2 regions of the Cupriavidus sp. 05T42 genome follow, and region 2 is predicted to be linked to the other one. Evidence: riboswitches for the same ligand, from Rfam matches in the RefSeq annotation. Region 2 holds a riboswitch; the other holds the start of a gene.
The links. A riboswitch is a leader RNA that binds a small molecule or an ion and turns the genes downstream of it on or off. The one in region 2 is predicted to bind cobalamin.
Positions count from the first base shown of each region.

Region 1 (2,289 bases), on a different contig from region 2:
GTTGCGCAGATTCTGTTGCCTACTCTTTCCCCGGGCCAGGTTGGCAAAATTGGTGGTTACGCGCGTACTGTCCGATGGCTGATAGTTTTCATCGAAAAGAATGCTCTTGAGGCTAAAGGCAAGTTCTTTGTTCATTGCGATCCAGTGACCTAATTTTTGAGAGAAGTCGATTCTTGTTTCAGGCCACAACCACTTCCTCGGCCAGAGCGGGCCTTGCGTGGTGCGTCAGTTCGACCAACGGCAGTGCCCGTTGGATCGCCAGCCTGGCCCGCTCGATGAGGGCCTGGTTCTGCAGGCGGTAGTCGACGAAATCCTTGTCGGTCGCGTAGACACCCAGCGGCAATGTGCGCGCCTGGAAGAAGCTGAACAGCGGCCGCAACTGGTGGTCGATCACCAGGGCATGGCGCTCGCTGCCACCGGTGGCAGCCAACAACACAGGCTTGTCGATCAAGGCGTCCTGATGAATGAAGTCGAAGAAGTGCTTGAACAGTCCGGTGTAGGAGCCGCGGAACACCGGTGTTGCCACCACCAGGACGTCAGCTTGCTCAACCGCCGCAAGTTCCCGCTCCACCGTGTCGGGCAAGTGGGTGCGCCAGACCGCGCCGGCAAGCCGCGGTGCGAGCTGACCCAGTTCAACCAAGCGCTGTTCGCACGGAAGTTCGTCTGCGATCAGGTCTAGCAGGTGCTCTGCCAGGGCTGCAGACTTGGAGGGGCGTTGTAGCCCGCCGGAAACCGCTACTAGACGGAGTGGACGTGTCATTTTTGCTTTCATCTGTTGCGAGGCTCACGCGACATGCCAATCGTATGGATGTGCATCGATGAAGTAAAATGGCTTTATTTCAACAATTCATGAGCAGTAGTCATGTGAGTTATCGGGCGCACCCGCCGGTCATCCCGCTCTCACGCCTTCGTGCTCCCCAGATCAGCATGTGCGCTTTGTAACCGTCCGTTACGGGTAGAATGCGCACCGCGGCACGTCCCCTGTKCCGCCCGTGATTGCAGGTGCCCGCGATGCGCGTGGGTTAAACGGGAAACAGGTACGTCGCCGAGCCGCGACCAAGCCTGTGCTGCCCCCGCAACGGTAAGCAGGTTCGGGAACTGTCATGTCGATCCATCGGATCGGCGGCCACTGCGCGATTGTCATCGTTGTCATCGCGTGGGAAGGCGACGGATTCCCGGGAGCGCACGCTCCCCGCCTGTCAGCCCGGATACCGGCCTGTTGTCATCATCGAAATCTTTCGCACGGACGGGGTCGTCCGGCTTCACGATGACATACAACTTGTTCGCGCATTCCGCTGGCCGCCCGCGCTCGGCCCAGATTTCGTCACGCCCTGCGCGTGGGCGTCGACCGCGCGTGCTGGCCGCATCACTTGGTGCCGTGGCCGGCCTCAATCTTCCCTGTGCTTTCGCACAGGAAACCTCCGAACAGAAGGACACGTCACTGCCGCCCGTGGTCGTCAGTGAGGCCGTCTATCCCGGCCTGGCGCTCTCGAAACCCGAATACACGGGCAGCCGCATGGGCCTGACGCCGCTCGAGACGCCGGCCAGCGTCGAAGTCATCAGCGGCGAGACCATCCGCGCGCGGGGCGACCAGAGCGTGCGCGAGGCCGTGACCCGGGCAACCGGCATCACCGGCAATCCGTCGCCGGGCAACGGCGGCACCTCGCTGACCGCGCGCGGCTTCGCCGGGCAGGGCTCGGTCATGCAGCTGCTGGACGGCACGCGCATGTACGTGGCCTCCGGTACGGTGACCTTTCCGTTCGATACGTGGTCGGTAGACCGCATCGAGGTCCTGCGCGGCCCCGCATCGGTCATGTATGGCGAAGGGGCGATCGGCGGCGTGGTCAATGTGGTGCAGAAGAAGCCGATCCGAGGCCCGATCGAGAACGAACTCCAGATCACGGGCGGCACCGAGAAGACCGCGCGCGTGGCCTTCGACAGTGGTGGCAAGGTCAACGACAACCTGTCGTACCGTTTCGCCACGGCCTACAACCGGACGGCTGGCTGGGTGGATCGGGGCGATGCCAACAACCTGATGGTGTCGGCGTCCGTGCGGCTGGACGTGAATCCGGAATTCAACCTGACGCTGTCCTATGACGACGGCACCCAGCATCCGCAGCAATACCTCGGCACGCCGCTGGTCAACGGCAGCCTGGACCGCTCGCTGCGCAAGAAGAACTACAACGTTGGCGATGCCGAGATCAGCTATCGCGACCGCTGGACGCGCCTGAACGCCGAATGGACGCCGAACGACCGCGTCACCGTGCGCAACCAGTTCTACTACCTGAC
Region 1 is NZ_JBFTLH010000007.1:139,518-141,806, forward strand. Features, by position in the region: gene AC1EJR_RS11860 (DUF1852 domain-containing protein) at 1-135, opposite strand, end outside; gene msuE (FMN reductase) at 179-760, opposite strand; cobalamin riboswitch at 984-1,234, shown strand; gene AC1EJR_RS11870 (TonB-dependent receptor) at 1,355-2,289, shown strand, end outside.
Region 1: another riboswitch for cobalamin. It lies ahead of AC1EJR_RS11870 (TonB-dependent receptor); the one in region 2 lies ahead of AC1EJR_RS02185 (TonB-dependent receptor plug domain-containing protein).

Region 2 (9,300 bases):
CCTGTCGCCCGATCCCGCGCCGCTCCAGGCGGCCGAAATCGACGCGCATTTCGCCTACGCCGGCAGCCGCGATCACGCCGAGGGCGTGGCCGCCTTTCTGGCGCACCGGCGGCCCGAGTTCACCGGGGAGTAAGATGGCGGCCGGCCGGCACGTCCGCGTGCCGGTTTCGCCACCGCAATCCCGTCTTATTCGCCGGCATCCTATTTCCTTCGATTCCGTACCATGAACGCCAATCTGTTCGCCCTGTTCGAATCCCGCTTTCCCGTCGACCGCAGCGCGTGCTGCATCGAGACCCATGACGGGCTGTACTACAGCTGGGATGACCTGGACCGTGCCACCGCCAAGATCGCCAACCTGCTCGCCGCGCTGAAGCTGCCGGCCGGCGCGCGCGTGGCGGTGCAGGTGGAGAAATCGCCCGAGGCGCTGTTCCTGTACCTGGCCACGCTGCGCGCGGGCTATGTGTACCTGCCGCTGAACACCGCGTACCAGGAATCGGAAATCGACTATTTCGTGGGCAACGCCGAGCCCGCCGTGGTGGTCTGCGGCAGCAAGAACTTCGGTTGGGTGTCGAAGGTGGCGTTCCGCCACAACACCGCGCACGTGTTCACGCTGGACGACGACCGCAGCGGCTCGCTGCTGGCCCGCGCGGCCGCCCAGCCGGACACCTTCCAGACCGTGACGAAGGGCGACGATGACCTCGCGGCCATCCTCTATACCTCCGGCACCACGGGCCGCAGCAAGGGCGCGATGCTGACGCACCGCAACCTGGCTTCCAACGCCCAGACGCTGCACGAATACTGGGGCTGGCGCAGCGACGACGTGCTGCTGCACATGCTGCCGATCTTCCACGTGCACGGGCTGTTCGTAGCTTCCCACGGCGCGCTGCTGGCCGGCGCCAAGATGATCTGGGCGCCCAAGCTCGACATGGCGCAGATCCTTGCCTTCCTGCCGCGCGCGACGGTGATGATGGGCGTGCCGACCTACTACGTGCGCATGCTGCAGGAGCCGCGCTTCAACCGCGAGGTGTGCGGCAACATGCGGCTGTTCGTGTCTGGCTCGGCGCCACTGCTGCTGGAGACGTTCGACGGCTTCCGCGAGCGCACCGGCCACACCATCCTGGAGCGCTACGGCATGAGCGAGACCGTGATGCTGGTCTCGAACCCGTACGATCCCAAGCTCGGCGAGCGCATCGGCGGCACGGTGGGCATGCCGCTGCCGGGCGTGTCGGTGCGCGTGATGGATGGCGAGGGCAACCCCTGCGCGCCGGCCGCGATCGGCAATGTGGAGGTCAAGGGGCCGAACGTGTTCAAGGGCTACTGGCGCATGCCGGAGAAGACCGCCGAGGAATTCACCGCCGACGGCTGGTTCAAGACCGGTGACGTGGGCCGCTTCGGCGGAGCCATCGTCAGCCAGGCCGGCGAGCGCAAGGTGCCGGACGACTACCTGACGATCGTGGGCCGCAGCAAGGACCTGATTATCTCGGGCGGCTACAACGTCTATCCGAAGGAAATCGAGAGCTTTATCGACGAACTGCCGGGCGTGGTGGAATCGGCCGTGATCGGCGTGCCGCATGCCGATTTCGGCGAGGCCGTGGTGGCCGTGGTGGTGCGCAAGCCGGGGGCGGAGATCGACGAGGCGGGGATGATCGGCACGCTGCGTGGCCGTATCGCCAACTTCAAGGTGCCCAAGCGCGTGCACGTGGTGGACGAGCTGCCGCGTAACACGATGGGCAAGGTGCAGAAGAACGTGCTGCGGGAGCAGTTCGCCGCGCTGTGATGGATTTCCCCCTCGCCCTGTAGAACTGGGAGAGGGGGAAGCCGAACTACCTGTTTACTTCACCATCTGGACCGACCCATTGACCGACACGGTCACATGGGCTTTGCCGCCTTCCATGGGGATCGGCGCGCCGGCGTCTGCGGACATCGCCTTGGCGGCATACATGCGCGGCGTCGGCGGCACCACGCCGCCGCTGTCGTTCATCGACACTTCACGAATCGTATAACTGCTATAGCCGAACAGCTTGGTGCTGGTCTGGGCCTTGTCGCGGAACGCCGACACGGCCTGCTCGGCCAGCTTCGCCTCGGTGGCCTGGCGTGCCTCGCGCGAGAGCGAGAAGGCGACGTTCTGCACCTGCATCTGGTTGGCCAGTTCGCCGGCCAGCTTCGACACCGCCGCGAAATCCTTCGACTTCAGGATCACTTCTGAGCGCCCGCGCCACGTGCTGATGCGGCCGTTGCGGTCCGTGCTCGGATGGATGGTGAAGCCGCCCGACTGCGCTTCCACGCCCGAGGTGCGCTTGGCCTGCGCCAGCACGGCCTGCGTGCGGGCCGACAGCGCGGACGAGATCGCCGACGGCTCGGCGCCTTCCTGTTCCGCGGCCAGCGTCAGTTGCACCACGTCCGTGGGTACCTCGGTGACCGCCTCGGCGGACAGCGACAGTACGCCGGCGGGCGGCGGCAGGGTCTGGGCCGATGCCACGGCAGCGGTGGTACTCAGCAAAGTGGCCGCAAGCAGTTGTTTCATTGTTGTTCTCCCGATCAAAGTGGTGGCTTTCAGACGCCTTTCCGCGCACTTCGTTCCGTGCGCGGCTGCAATGACTGTATCCGGGTGTTTCGCCGTGTAATACGGAGGGAGCGGCGCGCTCAGAACGTCCGCCACGCCTTCCAGAGCATGTACGAGGCGAGGCAGGCCAACAGCACGGCGAACACGCGCCGCAGCGCGTTGACGTCCATGTTGTGCGCCGCCCGCGCGCCCAGCGGCGCGGTGAGCACGCTGGCGATGGCGATGATGCCCAGCGCGGGCAGGTACACATAGCCGAGCGAGCCGGCCGGCAGGCCGCCCACGTCCCAGCCGCCCCAGACGTAGCCGACCACGCTGGCGAGCGCAATCGGGAAGCCGAGCGCGGCCGACGTGGCCACGGCGTTGTGGATCGGCACGTTGCACCAGGTCATGAACGGCACGGAGATGAAGCCGCCGCCGGCGCCCACCAGGCTCGAGATCAGGCCGATGACCGACCCCACGCCGACCATGCCCGGTGTGCCCGGTAGCCGGCGCGCGGCCGGTGGCCGGCGGCTGCGCAGCATCTGGAGCGCCGAGAAGCCGACGAAGACCGCGAACAGCAGCGACAGCCAGCCGGTCTTGAGCACGCTGAAGATCTTGCCGCCGCCGATCAGGCCACCCACCAGGATGCCCGGCGCCAGCGCCAGCACAATGCCCCAGCGCACCGCGCCGCGCTTGTGGTGGGCGCGCACGGAGGAGAGCGAGGTGAACAGGATGGTCGCCATCGACGTGGCGATGGCCATATGGACGATGTGGCTGTCGGAGACCTGCATGGCTGTATAAAACAGCGTCAGGAAGGGCACCATCAGCATGCCGCCGCCCACGCCGAGCAGCCCGGCGCAGAAGCCGGTGAAGGCGCCGAGGATCAGCAGCCCCGGAATCAGGACAGGACTCATGGTCGCCCCGTCACTTCATCAGCCGTTCGGTGATATAGCGCCATTCGGCCGGCGTGACCGGCGTGATGGAGAGGCGGTTGCCGCGCCGGAGCACGACCATGTCCGCCAGCGCCTCGTGCTCGCGCAGCGCGGGCAGCGGGACCAGCGCGCTCTTGCGCACGAAACGCACGTCCACGAGCGACCAGCGCGGCTCATCGGGCTTCGAGGCCTTGTCGTAGTAATCGCTCTTGGGATCGAACTGCGTGGGATCGGGGTAGGGCTGGGAGCAGACCTCGGCCAGTCCGGCGATGCCGGGCTCGGGGCAGGAGGAGTGGTAGAACAGCACACCATCGCCGATGCGCATCTGGTCGCGCATGAAGTTGCGCGCCTGGTAGTTGCGCACGCCCGTCCACGGCAGCGTGCCGCGCCTGGCAAGATCGTCGATGCTGGCTTCGTCCGGCTCGGACTTCATCAGCCAGTACTGGGGGGCGCGTTGGCCCGATTTGGCGGCGGGTGGCGTCACGATACCAGTATCCGTCGGTCAAAGAAAAAAGGCGGTGGTTCTGAAAACCACCGCCTTCTGAGGGGTCCCCGCCTCGGCCGCTGGGTCGGCATCCTGAACCCAAGTGAGGTTCAGAGTGGCTGCGGAAGTCGCATTTTGGGTACATCACCCACTCAGGGAGTCCAGGCAGAACCAAGACTATGAATGCGGTGACGCGCTCGCCCACACGACATAATCCCGCACCATGCAATGCATATCGGTTCAAGGAGTTATGACCCTCACGAACCAGGCAGGGAAACTGTCAAACGTCTGACTTTATATTCACCTTACGCTGCGAGCAGCTGGGGTGATGTCAGACGTTTGCCGTTTCGAAACAGGATGGGATGAAAACGGCGGTCGGGCGCGATAACCTGACCTGTATGCTGCACCGGTAAGGCGTTTGTGCAGTCTGGCTACACTATACACCGCGTCGTCAGGCATACCAAGTTCGGCATGTTGCATCGTTACATTTTCAACACCGGACATCGGCCAAATCCGACATTGCGCCATCGGCTTCACATGCCTGTCATGTGCGGCCGATGCGGTGTGATTTCAAGTCCGGCCAGATCCGTCCGATGTCGATGTCAGCCCGGCGCGCGCGGGTCGGTGCCCACGTGCGCGTACTGCCGCAGTGCCTCGTCGGCGCGCTCGTTCAGCTCGCGGATGCGGGCGCGCACGGCGTCCACGGGAATCTGCCCGTCCTCCTCCTGCTTGCGGCGCATGGCCAGCAGGTCCGAGGCGATGCTGATGGCCGCCATCACGGCCACGCGCTCCACGCCCTTGGCGGAGACGTTGCCCTTGAGCTTGTTCATCTGGTTGTCCACCAGCGCCACCGCCTCCAGCAGCGCGGCTTCGTTGTCTGGCGCGATGGCGAAGCGGTAGGGCTGCCCCGCGATGTTCACTTCGACTTGCTTATTGCTCATGCGTGTTCTCCGGGGGCGGGGTGCGCGCCGCTGGCATCGGGGTCCGAGCCGGTGGCCGGGGCGCCTTCGCCCAGCAGGTCGAGCTGGCGCGCATCGCTGGCCGTGGGCAGCTTGTCCAGAATCGACTGGATGCGCAGCTGGGCTTCCTCGATCTTGATATTGAGCAGTTCGCGGTCGGCCGCCATGGATTCGCGGTCCGTGCGCAACTGGCTCGCCTCGGCCCGCAGGCGGTCGATCTCCGCGCGCAGCCGCTGGTTTTCCGCCGCCAGGGTGTCTGCGTGATGCAGCACGCGCCCGATCTTGGCGGCCAGTTGTTCGAGTTCGTTGAGCATAGTGCCTGTCTGTCCGATGGAATGTGGGTCAGGTTTCGGGATTCTAGCCGATGCCGGATCGGCCACGTCGTCAACGAGACGTTTCTGACTGCAGCGTCGCCAGGAAGTTGCATCGATCGTCACGCAACGTGCGGGTAACCGGCCCCGGAGTGGACGGTTCCGCACCACGTCCGCCAGATTGACGGCCCCGGTGAAACTGCCTACACTCGCGCACGTTCCAGGTGCTCGCGACCCTGCCCACAGGGCCGCAGTTCAACGGGAAACAGGGAGTCCGGGGCGCGCCGCGCGCTGGGCCAACCTGTGCTGCCCCCGCAACGGTAAGCGACCGCGCGCGCGCCATGCGCCGCGCAAGGGCCTGCCAGCATGCCACTGATCCACCCCGCCATTTGACGGGGATCCAGCGATCGGGAAGGCGGCCGGCCTGATGTCGTCAGCCCGGATACCGGCCTGAACGCGGGCGCACCGCTCCACAGCGGCGCGCCACTTCGCCACAAGGCCCGCGGGGACGGGCCCGGCCGTACTTCCATCCATCCAGCAACATGCGTTCCTCGCTCCACAGGCAGACCGCCGCGACCCAGCCGCCGGTCCGCCCGCGCGTGCCCGCCATCCTGGCGGCCATCGCCGCCTTCGTGCCCGCCCTTGTACCCGCTTTCTACCCCGCCATGGTCCACGCGCAAGCCGCGCCGGATGCCAGCGGCGCCGCCCCCGGCCAGACGCTCGCGCCGGTGGTCGTCACCGCCTCGCGCACCGCGCAGGCCGTGACCGAGGCGCTGCCGCACACCACGGTGGTCACTCAGGAAGACATCGTCAACACCCAGGCGCCGGACCTGCGCTCGCTGCTGCGCGGCCAGGCGGGCGTGGAGTTCGCCACCACGGGCGGCATGGGCGCCAACACCACGCTGTTCATGCGCGGCGCCAATTCCAACCAGGTGCTGATCCTGGTGGATGGCGTGCGCATCGCCGGTGCCAGCGGCGGCACCGCGCAGCTCAGCAATATCCTGCCGGACCAGATCGACCATATCGAGGTGGTGCGCGGCAACGTCTCGGCCCTGTACGGCTCCGACGCCATCGGCGGCGTGGTGCAGATCTTCACCAAGAGCGGCGCCGGCCAGGCCCCGGCGGCCAACGCTTCGGTGGAGTACGGCAGCAACAACACGCGCCAGGGCACGGTCGGCTATGGCGGGCAGGTGGGCGACACCTCGTTCAACGTCACTGGGTCGATCTTCAAGACCGACGGCTATTCGTCGATCGACGCCGCGAAATGGAATCGCGACAACCCCACGCGCGCCCGGCAGGGCATCGGCCCGAACCCGGCCGACAACCCGTACGAGAACAAGAGCGTCTCCGGCCAGGTGAAGCACAAGTTCAGCCAGGACTGGGACGCCGGCGTGGCCGCGTACTACTCCAACAGCCAGCTGTCGTACGACAGCACCAGCGGCAAGCCGACCGACGACCTGCGCATGGATAGCGAGCTGTACACGCTGTCCGCCTTCGTCAACGGCAAGCTGCTGCCCGACTGGCGCACCCATTTCAAGGTCGCCCAGAGCGAGGACCGCGCCGAAACCACCAAGAACGGCCTGTTCGACAGCCTGTTCAGCACGCGCTCGCGCCAGTTCAACTGGCAGAACGAGTACGCGCTGACGCCTGACCACACGCTGCTGTTCGGCACCGACTACCTCCAGCAGGAACTGTCGTCCAGCGCCTACAACGCGCCCATCCGCAATGTGTTCTCGGTCTACGGCGGCTACGAAGGCAAGATCGGCCGCCACCAGCTGCAGCTGAACGCGCGCAACGACCATTATTCGGACTTCGGCAACCAGGGCAGCTTCTTCGCCGGCTATGGCTTCCACCTGACCCAGGCGGTCAAGCTGATCGCCAACGTCAGCAACGCCTTCCGCGCGCCGACCTTCAACGAACTCTATTACCCGAACTTCGGCCAGCCGAACCTCCAGCCGGAGCGCGCGAAGTCGGCCGAGCTGGGCGTGCAGGTGGAGACTGCCGCCACCGGGTTGCTGCGCGTGACCGCGTTCGAGACCCGCTACAACGACCTGATCGTCTCCACGCAGCAGGCCAACGGGCTGTTCCTGGCGCAGAACGTCAACAAGGCCAAGGTGCAGGGGGTGGAGGCGTCCTGGCGCGCCAACCTGCTCGGCACCGATGTCGGCGCCAGCGTGACCTTCCAGAATCCGGTCGATGAGACCAACGGCACCCAGTTGCTGCGCCGCGCGCGCCGCCATGCGTCGTTCGATGTGGGCCGGAATTTCGGCGATTTCCGATTCGGGGGCGAGTGGCTGGTGTCGTCGTCGCGGATGGACAACGGCTCGCGCCGGCTGGGCGGATACGGTATCTTGAACCTCACCGCCCGCTACAACATCGACAAGCAATGGTTCGTCGCCGCCCGCGTGGAAAACCTGTTCGACAAGAACTACCAGCTCGCCTATCCGTACGCCACGCAGGGCCGGGCGGGGTTCGTCACGCTGGGATGGCGCCAGAAATGAGGCCCGGCAAGGCGCCGCGCCCGGGCGGGGTCCGCCATGGCTGAGGCGCGCCGCGCGCTGGCCGTCTGGCTGGTCCTCGCCCTGGCGGGGCTGGCCGTGTTCGGCCTGTCGCTCGCGCTGGGCAGCGTATCGCTCGATGCCTCGCAGCTCTGGCAGGCCCTGACCGCCACCGATGCCGGCATGGCCGGGGCGATTGTCAGGGAATTGCGACTCCCCCGTGCCGTCGCCGCGTTCGCGTGCGGCGGCCTGCTGGCGCTCTCTGGCGCGCTGATGCAGGTGCTGCTGCGCAACCCGCTGGCCGAGCCCTATGTATTAGGCGTCTCGGGCGGCGCCGCCACCGGCGCGTTACTGGCGATGCTGCTGATGCTGCCGCTGTGGACCGTGCAGGCCGGCGCCGCCGGCGGGGCGCTGCTGTCGATGGTGCTGGTGGCTTCGCTGGCGCGCCGGGACCTGCTGCACCCGCGCGTGCAGGGCGGCCACCACGAGGCGGGCGCCCGCCTGCTGCTGACCGGCGTGATCCTGGCCGCCGGCTGGGGCGCGCTGATCACGCTGATCCTGGCCATCGCGCCGGAATCGCGGCTGCGCGGCATGCTGTTCTGGCTGACGGGCGACCTCGGCGGCACCGCCAGCTACGGCGCCGCGCTGGCCACGCTGGCCGTGGCGCTGGCGCTGGCCATGCCGATGGCCCGCTCGCTCAACGTGATGCTGCTCGGCGAGACCGTGGCGCAATCGCTGGGCGTGCAGGTGGGCCGGGTACGGCTGGCCACCTTCCTGATCGCCTCGTTCGCCATCGCGGCGGCGATCACCACGGCGGGGTCGATCGGCTTCGTCGGCCTGGTCGTGCCGCATATGGTGCGGCTGGCCTGGGGCAACGACCAGCGGCTGCTGCTGCCGGCCTCGGTGCTGCTGGGCGGCACATTGCTGATGGCGGCGGATCTGATCGCCCGTACCGTGATCGCCCCGACCCAACTGCCGGTGGGCGTGATTACCGCGCTGCTCGGCGTGCCGACCTTCCTTTATCTGTTGCTGCGGAGGCCGCGATGAACCATTGGTCTACGCCGCTCGCGCCTTGTCCCAGCCTGCACCTGCGCGATGTCGCCCTGCGCACCGGGTCGCGCGTGCTGGTGGAGCATCTGTCGATGGCCATCGCGCCGGGCGAGTTCTGGTGCGTGGTCGGCCCCAATGGCGTGGGCAAGTCCACGCTGATGGGCGTGCTGGCCGGCCTGCGCGCGCCCGAGGGCGGCGAGGTCTGCATCGACGACATCCCGGTCACCCGCGCCGCGCCAGCCGCGCTCGCCCGCCAGCGCGCCTACCTGCCGCAGGCCGTGCACGACACCTTCTCGATGGCCGTGCAGGACGCCGTGCGCGTGGGACGTCATCCGCACATGAGCGGCTGGGGCTGGGGCCAGGGCGACGATGACCGCGTGGTGCGCGACGTCATGACCGAACTCGACCTCGACGCCCTGACCACGCGCGATGTCCTCACGCTCTCCGGCGGCGAGCGCCAGCGCGTGTCGCTGGCCGCCGCCATGGCCCAGCAGGCGCCGCTGCTGCTGCTCGACGAGCCGGTG
Region 2 is NZ_JBFTLH010000002.1:21,868-31,167, forward strand. Features, by position in the region: gene AC1EJR_RS02145 (enoyl-CoA hydratase/isomerase family protein) at 1-133, shown strand, start outside; gene AC1EJR_RS02150 (malonate--CoA ligase) at 224-1,777, shown strand; gene AC1EJR_RS02155 (SIMPL domain-containing protein) at 1,832-2,524, opposite strand; gene AC1EJR_RS02160 (sulfite exporter TauE/SafE family protein) at 2,644-3,456, opposite strand; gene AC1EJR_RS02165 (EVE domain-containing protein) at 3,467-3,907, opposite strand; RNA gene ssrS (6S RNA) at 4,020-4,236, opposite strand; gene AC1EJR_RS02175 (cell division protein ZapA) at 4,561-4,899, opposite strand; gene AC1EJR_RS02180 (hypothetical protein) at 4,896-5,231, opposite strand; cobalamin riboswitch at 5,433-5,696, shown strand; gene AC1EJR_RS02185 (TonB-dependent receptor plug domain-containing protein) at 5,771-7,729, shown strand; gene AC1EJR_RS02190 (FecCD family ABC transporter permease) at 7,766-8,773, shown strand; gene AC1EJR_RS02195 (ABC transporter ATP-binding protein) at 8,770-9,300, shown strand, end outside.